Regions from separate parts of the Streptomyces sp. NPDC006624 genome, predicted to be linked through region 1. Evidence: riboswitches for the same ligand, from Rfam matches in the RefSeq annotation. Region 1 holds a riboswitch; each other region holds the start of a gene.
What was found. A riboswitch is a leader RNA that binds a small molecule or an ion and turns the genes downstream of it on or off. The one in region 1 is predicted to bind thiamine pyrophosphate.

Region 1 (3,268 bases):
CCTTGGCGAGGTCGGCTGCGTGGGCGGCGATCTTGTAGGTGATGACGCCGGTCTTGACGTCGTCACGGTTCGGCAGACCCAGGTGCTCCTTGGGCGTGACGTAACACAGCATCGCCGTGCCCCACCAGGCGATCATCGCGGCGCCGATGCCGGAGGTGATGTGGTCGTACGCCGGAGCGACGTCCGTGGTCAGCGGGCCGAGCGTATAGAACGGGGCTTCATCGCAGATCTCCTGCTGAAGGTCGATGTTCTCCTTGATCTTGTGCATCGGGACGTGGCCCGGGCCCTCGATCATGGTCTGTACGTGGAAACGCTTCGCGATCCGGTTGAGTTCCCCGAGCGTCCTCAACTCGGCGAACTGCGCCTCGTCGTTGGCGTCCGCGATCGACCCGGGCCGCAGACCGTCGCCGAGGGAATACGTGACGTCGTACGCGGCGAGGATCTCGCAGAGCTCCTCGAAGTTCTCGTACAGGAACGACTCCTTGTGGTGCGCGAGGCACCAGGCGGCCATGATCGAGCCGCCGCGGGAGACGATGCCGGTCTTGCGGTTGGCGGTGAGCGGCACGTACGCCAGGCGCACCCCGGCATGGACCGTCATGTAGTCCACGCCCTGCTCGGCCTGTTCGATGACGGTGTCCTTGTAGATCTCCCAGGTCAGCTCCTCGGCCCGGCCGTCGACCTTCTCCAGGGCCTGGTAGAGCGGCACCGTTCCGATGGGGACGGGGGAGTTGCGCAGGACCCACTCGCGCGTGGTGTGGATGTTGCGGCCGGTGGACAGATCCATGACCGTGTCGGCGCCCCAGCGGGTCGCCCAGGTCATCTTCTCGACCTCCTCCTCGATGGAGGACGTCACGGCCGAGTTGCCGATGTTGGCGTTGACCTTCACCAGGAACCGCTTGCCGATGATCATCGGCTCGATCTCGGGGTGGTTGACGTTGGCCGGGAGCACCGCCCGGCCCGCCGCGATCTCGTCGCGGACCACCTCGGGCGCCACGTTCTCCCGGAGGGCCACGTACTCCATCTCGGGCGTGATCTCGCCGCGGCGGGCGTACGCGAGCTGGGTGACGGCCTTGCCGTCCCGGCTGCGGCGCGGCTGGCGCGGCCGTCCGGGGAAGACGGCGTCGAGGTTGCGCAGGCCGCCCCGGGGCGCGGTGTGCTTGATGCCGTCGTCCTCGGGACGGACGGGACGGCCCGCGTACTCCTCGGTGTCACCGCGGGCGATGATCCAGTTCTCGCGCAGCGGCGGCAGGCCCCTGCGCACGTCGGTCTCGACGAGTGGATCGGTGTACGGGCCGGAGGTGTCGTACAGCGTGACCGACTGCCCGTTGGTGAGGTGCACCTGGCGGACCGGCACCCGCAGGTCGGGGCGGGTGCCCTCGACGTATGCCTTGTGCCAGCCGATGGACTTCCCGGCCTCCTCGGACTGGGTGTCCTGAACGGAGGCAGGCGTGCGTACGTCCTTGTTGGTCATGAGACCTACTCCCTACGCCGGCATTACCCGGTAACAGGTTCGGCGGTCGACGCAGCGGTATCCGTCTGCCGACGTTCCGTGTGAAACATCACTCGACTTCGGTGATGTTTCATGTGAAACATCGCTGGGACGGAGGTCAGCGCCCTCTCAGCCCGGTGCTCCGAGCTCCCGCGTGTACAAAAGGTGCCTCCACGCTAGCGGCAATCTTGGCGCGGTGAACAGAGGGCCCCCGTCGTTCTTGCGATGATCGGTCGGTGACCACGACGAACCGACCTCCGTACCCACCGCCCGAACCGCCCCGCGGATCCGGCGCCGGAAACGGCAACGGCCCCGGAGGCGGCCCTGATGCCGCGGCCGGGGGCGGGCACTCGCCTGCCCGGGGGCAGCGGTCCGTGCCCGGTGCGCGTTTCGGCACCGGCCCTGAGCGTGGCTCCGGTGCTTCCGGCGGGTACTCCTCGGGTCCCACCAGTGGCTACGGACCCGGCGGCGGCCAGGGAGCCGGGCCGGGAGACGGTCACGGTGCCGGTCCGGCCGGTGGACAGGGCTACGGCCCCGGGGCCAGGCACGGTGGTGGTCCTGTGGGCAGACAGGGTCCCGGGGACGCGCACGGCGCCGGCCCCGGGCCCGGGCGGGGTCCCGGGGGCGGACAGGGGCACGGCGACGACGTCCACGGGCACGGCTCGGTTGTCGGGCCGGGACACGGGCACGGCTCCGGTGACGGGCCAGGACACGGACACGGCCCCGGTGACGGGCCAGGACACGGACACGGCCCCGGTGACGGGCCAGGACACGGACACGGCCCCGGTGACGGGCCAGGGCACGGCCGCGGCGGTGACGGACATGGTCATGGCGGCGGTGACGGACACGGTCCCGGCCCGGGGGGCCCCTCGCCCGGCGGCGGCCACGGGCACTCGCACAGTCACAGCCACGGTCCGGCGGCCCCCGTCTCCACGCACCTGCGCAAGGTGATCGCGGCGATCCTGATTCCCTTCGCCGCCGCGGTCCTGGTCGGTCTCGCCGTGCTGTGGCCGGGCGGTGCCCCGCCGCACGAGCGCACGGGCGTCGGATTCGACCGGCAGACCCAGCAAGCCACGGTCACCAAGGTCGTGGAGGTGAGCTGTCAGGAGGCCGGCGCCCAGGGCGTCCCGCCGACCGGTGACACCTCCACCGCCGAGGGGTCCTCCGCGGTGCAGCAGGAGAACGGCGACTGCAAGCGGGCCACGATCCGGATCGACAGCGGCAAGGACAAGGGCCGTACGTTCACCGAGATCGTCCAGCCCGACCAGTCCCGCCAGCTGCACGAGGGCCAGGAGGTCGTGGTCGCCTACGAGCCCTCCGCGCCCAAGGAACTGCAGTACTCGGTCACCGACGTCAACCGCCGTCTGCCTCTGACGGTGCTGGCCGGCATCTTCGCGCTCGCCGTCGTGGCGGTCGGACGGCTGCGTGGGCTGATGGCGCTGATCTCCCTGGCCATCAGCTTCCTGCTGCTGAACTTCTTCATCCTGCCCGCGATCCTGCAGGGCTCGAATCCGCTGGTCGTGGCGGTGGTGGGCGCGAGCGCCATCATGCTCATCGCCCTGTACATGTGTCACGGCCTGTCCGCCAGAACCTCCGTGGCGGTACTGGGCACCCTCATCTCGCTGTTGCTGATCGGCCTGCTCGGCTCGGTGTTCATCGACTGGGCCGCGCTCACCGGCAACACCGACGACAACACCGGTCTGATCCACGGCCTGTACCCGACGATCGACATGAGCGGTCTGCTGCTCGCCGGCATCATCATCGGCTCGCTCGGTGTCC
Region 2 (3,268 bases), on a different contig from region 1:
GTCGGCGTCGGCACCCGGGTCCGCGTCACCCGGCACATGGGACGCCGGGTCATGCCGCAGACCATGGAGATCACCGAGTACGACCCGCCGCACAGCTGGGGCATGCGCGGCGTGGACGGCCCGGTCCGGGCACTGGTGCACGGCGAGGTCGAGCCCTTCGACGAGGGCCGCCGCTCCCACGTCACGATCGACATCGACTTCGAGGGCCACGGCATGGGCAAGGTCCTCGTCCCCCTCGTCGTACGCCCGCAGATCCGCAAGGAACTCCCGCGCAACGAGCGGCTCCTCAAGGACCGGCTGGAGGCTGCGGGGAAGTAGGCGGGGCGTACCTCAGGGGTTCCGCCGGCCGGGGCCGCGGGTCACCTGAATCGATCTGCGACACTGGTACGGCCATGCCTAAGCCCGGAGAACTCACATTCGTCGCCCCCCGCGGAGCCAAGAAGCCGCCGCGGCATCTCGCCGATCTCACTCCTGCCGAGCGCAAGGAGGCCGTTGCCGCGGTCGGGGAGAAGCCGTTTCGCGCCAAGCAGCTGTCGCAGCACTACTTCGCGCGGTACGCGCACGATCCGGAGCAGTGGACGGACATCCCCGCCCAGTCGCGCGGCCGGCTGCAGGAGGCGCTGCTGCCCGAGCTGATGACCGTCGTGCGGCATCTGTCGACCGACCAGGGCACCACGCGCAAGACGCTGTGGCGCCTGTTCGACGGGACGCTCGTGGAGTCCGTGCTGATGCGCTACCCGGACCGGGTGACCATGTGCATCAGCTCGCAGGCCGGGTGCGGGATGAACTGCCCGTTCTGCGCGACCGGGCAGGCGGGACTGGACCGGAACCTGTCCACCGCCGAGATCGTGCACCAGATCGTGGACGGGATGCGGGCCCTCAGGGACGGGGAGGTCCCCGGCGGTCCCGCGCGGCTCAGCAACATCGTGTTCATGGGCATGGGCGAGCCGCTGGCGAACTACAACCGGGTCGTCGGCGCCATCCGGCGGCTCACCGACCCCGAGCCCGACGGGCTGGGGCTCTCGCAGCGCGGGATCACCGTCTCGACGGTCGGGCTCGTCCCGGCCATCCACCGGTTCTCAGACGAGGGCTTCAAGTGCCGTCTCGCCATCTCGCTGCACGCCCCCGACGACGAGCTGCGCGACACCCTCGTCCCGGTGAACACGCGGTGGAAGGTGCGCGAGGTGCTCGACGCCGGCTTCGAGTACAGCGCCAGGTCCGGACGGCGGCTGTCGATCGAGTACGCGCTGATCCGCGACATCAACGACCAGGCGTGGCGCGGTGACCGGCTCGGGCGGCTGCTCAAGGGCAGGCCCGTGCACGTCAACCTCATCCCGCTGAACCCGACGCCCGGCTCGAAGTGGACCGCCTCCCGGCCCGAGGACGAGAAGGCGTTCGTCGAGGCCATCGCCGCCCATGGTGTGCCGGTGACGATCCGGGACACCCGTGGTCAGGAGATCGACGGGGCGTGTGGTCAGCTCGCGGCCACCGAACGGTAGTCTGACCGGCGTAAGAACATCTGCATATTCCGACAGGGGAGCGCCACAGCGCTGAGAGTGCGGCACACGGCCGCAGACCCTCCGAACCTGGCCCAGGTCATTCTGGGTAGGGAGATCGGTCACCACTCGAGCTGTTGCGCCCTGCCCGGGACCACGGAAAGTCCCGGGCGGGGCCGCGTCTTCTCCTGGTCACCCCAGGAGGAATGAAGTGAGCATCAACAGAACGCGGCTGACGGCGGCGGTCGCCGGGCTCGGTCTGGCCGGCACGCTCGCCGCGTGCGGCTCGTCCGGCAGCGGCCAGGAATCCGGCGGCTCCAAGACCGTCACGCTCGTCAGCCACGACTCGTGGGCCGCGTCCGAGGACGTCATCGCGGCCTTCGAGAAGCAGTCCGGCTACCAGGTCGACGTCCTCAAGGACGGCGACGCCGGGCAGGCCGTGAACAAGGCCATCCTCACCAAGGACAACCCGCAGGGCGACGTCCTCTTCGGCGTCGACAACACCCTGCTCTCCCGCGCCCTCGACAACGGCCTGTTCCAGCCGTACGAGGCGAAGGGCTCGGAGCGGATCAAGGCCGAGTACCGGGCCGACCAGGACAAGCACCGGGTCACGCCCGTCGACACCGGCGACATCTGCGTCAACTACGACAAGAAGTACTTCGCCGACCGGGATCTCGAGCCGCCGAAGAGCTTCGACGACCTCGTCAAGCCCGCGTACAGGAACCTGCTCGTCACGGAGAACGCCTCCTCGTCCTCGCCCGGCCTCGGCTTCCTGCTCGGCACCGCCGCGCGGTACGGCGACGACGGCTGGCAGGGCTACTGGAAGAAGCTCAAGGCCAACGGCGTGAAGGTCGTCGACGGCTGGGAGCAGGCCTACAACGAGGAGTTCTCCGGTTCGGCCGCCGGGAAGAAGGCCAAGGGCGACCGGCCGCTCGTCGTGTCGTACGCCTCCTCACCGCCCGCCGAGGTCGTCTTCGCCGACCCGAAGCCGAGCGCGGCCCCGACCGGGGTCGCCGAGGGCACCTGCTTCCGGCAGGTCGAGTACGCCGGGCTGCTGAGCAACGCGAAGAACAGCGAGGGCGGCAAGGCGCTCCTCGACTTCCTGATCAGCGAGAAGTTCCAGAACGACATGCCGCTCAACATGTTCGTCTACCCCGTGCGCGAGGGCGCACAGGTGCCGCCGGAGTTCGTGACGTACGGGCCGCAGGCGAAGGATCCCGAGACCATGGCCCCGGCGAGGATCGCCGAGCACCGGGACGAGTGGGTCAAGTCGTGGACGTCGCTCGTACTCAAGTGACCGGCCGGGCGCGGGGCGCGGCGGCGCGGTTCGGCCTGCTGGCCGTGCCCGTCGCGTTCTTCGCGGTCTTCTTCGCCTACCCCGTCGCCGCGATCGTCGCGCGCGGGCTGAAGACCGACGGGGCGTGGCAGCTCGGGCGGCTGGGGGAGGTGCTGGCGCAGTCCGGCGTCCGGCACGTCCTGTGGTTCACCACCTGGCAGGCGCTCGTCTCCACCGCGCTCACGCTGCTGATCGCGCTCCCCGGCGCGTACGTGTTCGCGCGCTTCGACTTCCGGGGCAAGCAGGTGCTGCGGGCGGTGGTGACCGTGCCGTTCGTGCTGCCGACGGTCGTCGTCGGTACGGCGTTCCTGGCGCTGGTCGGGCGCGGCGGGCTGCTCGACGAGCTGTGGGGCGTACGGCTGGACACCACCGTCTGGGCGATCCTGCTCGCGCACGTCTTCTTCAACTACGCGGTCGTCGTCCGGACGGTCGGCGG
Region 3 (3,268 bases), on a different contig from region 1:
CCGCGTCGGCGTACCAGCCGGCCATCGGGGCCGCGACCTCGGCGGGCAGCGCCCCGGCCAGCGGCCGGCCGGCGGCCTCCACGACGGTCACCGCGCAGCCCGCCTCCCGGGCGGCCGTGGCGAACTCCGCGCCGATCCAGCCCGCCCCGACGACCACGATGCCGCCCTGCGCGGCGAGCACCGGCCGCAGCCGCTGGGCGTCGTCCAGGGTGCGCAGCAGGTGCACGCCCGGCATGTCCTCGGAGCCGGGCAGCCGGACCGGCTCGGCCCCGGTGGCGGCGACCAGGACGTCGTAGGGCACGGGCCCGTCGCGGGTGTCCAGCTCGTGGTCGCCGGGGCGCAGGCCCAGCACCTCGCTGCCCAGCCGCAGTTCGATGCCGAGGGCCGCGAAGTCGACGTCGAAGGCGGAGCCCTCGGACTTGCCGAGCAGGACGGCCTTGGACAACGGCGGCCGGTCGTAGGGCTGGTGGGACTCGGCGCCGATCAGGACCACGTCGCCGGCGAAGCCCCGTTCGCGCAGGGCGACCGCGGTCTGCACCCCGGCCATGCCCGCGCCCGCCACGACCACGCGCCGCGGCGCGGAGGACCCTGGTTCCTGCGTCTGCTCGCTCACCTGATCACCATAGACAACTGACACTCCGTCAGTCAGTGCTCGTGCGCCGTGACCTGCTCCACAATGCTCGTCCCGCTGCCCTGCTGGGACTCCCACTCCCAGGTCTCCTCCAGCCGCACCCGCCCGTCGGGCAGCTCCACGACCGTCGACACGCAGTGCCCCGAGGAGGTGGACCCGTCCCGCTTGAGCTGGACGTACCGGAAATCCAGCCTGTCACCTTCCCGGATACCCACCAGATGCCCGCGTACGACGTCACCGCCCGCGTAGTCGGCCCAGATCCGCCCGTCCTGCTCGTGGTAGGCGAACCGGGTGCGGGTCCCGACCTGGCCCGGGGCCTGGTCGGCGACCGGGGCGAGGACGAGACCGTCGAGCGATCGGGCCATGGGCGAGGCTCCCTTACTGCGGTGTACCGGGGCGGGCTAGGGTGGCCAACGTAGAGCACTCGCGGGAGCCCGGACGCACCGGGCTGAGAGGGAGGCTGGCGGCCTCCGACCGTACGAACCTGATCCGGGTCATGCCGGCGAAGGGAGGGGCTGGACGCCCATGTCGCGTACGCCGACCTCAGACGTCCTCGTCATCGGGGGCGGGATCATCGGCCTGGTCACGGCCTGGCGGGCCGCGCAGCGCGGGCTCGCAACGGCCGTGCTGGACCCGGAGCCGGGCGGCGGCGCCGCCCAGGTGGCGGCCGGGATGCTGGCCGCCGTCACGGAACTGCACTACGGCGAGCAGACCCTGCTCGGTCTGAATCTGGCCTCCGCCCGCCGCTACCCGGACTTCGCCGCGGAGCTGGCGGAGCTGACCGGCCGCGACCTCGGCTACCGCCGCTGCGGCACGCTCGCCGTGGCCCTGGACGCCGACGACCGGGCCCATCTGCGTGAACTGCACGCGCTGCAGCAGCAGTCGGGGCTGGAGTCGCAGTGGCTGTCGGGGCGGGAGTGCCGCCGTCTTGAGCCGATGCTCGCGCCCGGCGTGCGCGGCGGGCTGCGGGTCGACGGCGACCACCAGATCGACCCGCGGCGGCTGGCCACGGCCCTGGTCGAGGCGTGCGAGCGGGCGGGCGTGGTGGTCCACCGGGAGTGGGCGGAGCGGCTCACCGTCGTACGGGACCGGGCCACGGGCGCCGTCACGAGCGCCGGGACCGAGCTGGCCGCCGGACGCGTCGTGCTGGCCGGGGGCAGCCTGAGCGGCAGGCTCGCGGGCGTCCCTCAGGAGGTGCTGCCGCCCGTGCGGCCGGTGAAGGGGCAGGTCGTGCGGCTGACCATGCCGCGGCGGCACGGGCCGTTCCTGAGCCGGACCGTGCGCGCGGTGGTGCGCGGCAGCCACGTCTACCTGGTGCCGCGCGAGAGCGGCGAGCTGGTGATCGGGGCGACCACCGAGGAACTGGGCTGGGACACCACCGTGACCGCCGGCGGCGTCTACGAGCTGCTGCGCGACGCGCACGAGCTGGTCCCGGGCATCACCGAGCTGCCGCTCACCGAGACCCGGGCCGGACTGCGGCCCGGCTCCCCGGACAACGCCCCGCTGCTCGGCCCGACCGATCTGGACGGCCTGCTGCTGGCCACCGGGCACTACCGCAACGGCGTCCTGCTCACGCCGGTCACCGGCGACGCCCTGGCGCACGCCCTGGTCACGGGCGAACTGCCCGAGGAGGCCCGGCCCTTCACCCCGCGGCGCTTCGGCGCCACCGCACTCACGGAGCAGCCCGTATGAACATCTCCGTCAACGGGGAGCCCCGGGACGTCCGGCCCGGCACCGCTCTCGACACCGTCGTGAGGTCGCTCACCGCCTCGCCCTCCGGGGTGGCCGCCGCCCTCAACGAAACCGTCGTCCCGCGCGCGCAGTGGCCCGCCACGCCCCTGTCCGAAGGGGACCGCGTGGAAGTCCTCACCGCCGTCCAAGGAGGCTGACCATGGCCGACGATCCGTTTGTCCTCGGTGGCACGTCCTTCACGTCCCGCCTGATCATGGGTACGGGCGGGGCACCCAGCCTCGACGTGCTGGAACGGTCGCTGGTGGCCTCCGGCACGGAGCTGACGACGGTCGCGATGCGCCGCGTGGACGCCTCCGTGCACGGCTCGGTGCTGTCGGTCCTCGACCGGCTCGGCATCCGGGTGCTGCCCAACACGGCGGGCTGCTTCACCGCCGGCGAGGCCGTCCTGACCGCCCGCCTCGCGCGCGAGGCGCTCGGCACGGACCTGATCAAGCTGGAGGTCATCGCCGACGAGCGCACGCTGCTGCCGGATCCGATCGAGCTGCTGGACGCGGCCGAGACGCTGGTGGACGACGGTTTCACGGTCCTGCCGTACACCAACGACGACCCGGTGCTGGCGCGGAAGCTGGAGGACGCCGGCTGCGCGGCGATCATGCCGCTGGGCTCGCCGATCGGCTCGGGGCTCGGCATCCGCAACCCGCACAACTTCCAGCTGATCGTCGAGCACGCGCGCGTGCCGGTGATCCTGGACGCGGGGGCCGGGACGGCGTCGGACGCGGCGCTGGCGATGGAGCTGGGGTGCGCGGGGGTGATGCTCGCCTCGGCGGTGACGCGGGCGCAGGAGCCGGTGCTGATGGCCGACGCGATGCGGCACGCCGTGGAGGCGGGCCGGCTGGCGTACCGGGCCGGGCGCATCCCGCGGCGGCATTTCGCCCAGGCGTCCTC

Region 2: another riboswitch for thiamine pyrophosphate. It lies ahead of ABZY20_RS18785 (thiamine ABC transporter substrate-binding protein); the one in region 1 lies ahead of thiC (phosphomethylpyrimidine synthase ThiC).
Region 3: another riboswitch for thiamine pyrophosphate. It lies ahead of thiO (glycine oxidase ThiO); the one in region 1 lies ahead of thiC (phosphomethylpyrimidine synthase ThiC).

The regions. Positions count from the first base shown of each region.
Region 1 covers NZ_JBEXOM010000007.1:165,922-169,189, reverse strand. The annotation lists gene thiC (phosphomethylpyrimidine synthase ThiC) at 1-1,471, opposite strand, end outside; TPP riboswitch at 1,464-1,653, opposite strand; gene ABZY20_RS15975 (YibE/F family protein) at 2,437-3,268, shown strand, end outside.
Region 2 covers NZ_JBEXOM010000009.1:119,552-122,819, reverse strand. The annotation lists gene ABZY20_RS18795 (SRPBCC family protein) at 1-318, shown strand, start outside; gene rlmN (23S rRNA (adenine(2503)-C(2))-methyltransferase RlmN) at 393-1,499, shown strand; TPP riboswitch at 1,524-1,630, shown strand; gene ABZY20_RS18785 (thiamine ABC transporter substrate-binding protein) at 1,708-2,793, shown strand; gene ABZY20_RS18780 (iron ABC transporter permease) at 2,769-3,268, shown strand, end outside.
Region 3 covers NZ_JBEXOM010000001.1:388,200-391,467, reverse strand. The annotation lists gene ABZY20_RS01785 (FAD-dependent oxidoreductase) at 1-613, opposite strand, end outside; gene ABZY20_RS01780 (hypothetical protein) at 646-996, opposite strand; TPP riboswitch at 1,048-1,159, shown strand; gene thiO (glycine oxidase ThiO) at 1,157-2,323, shown strand; gene thiS (sulfur carrier protein ThiS) at 2,320-2,520, shown strand; gene ABZY20_RS01765 (thiazole synthase) at 2,523-3,268, shown strand, end outside.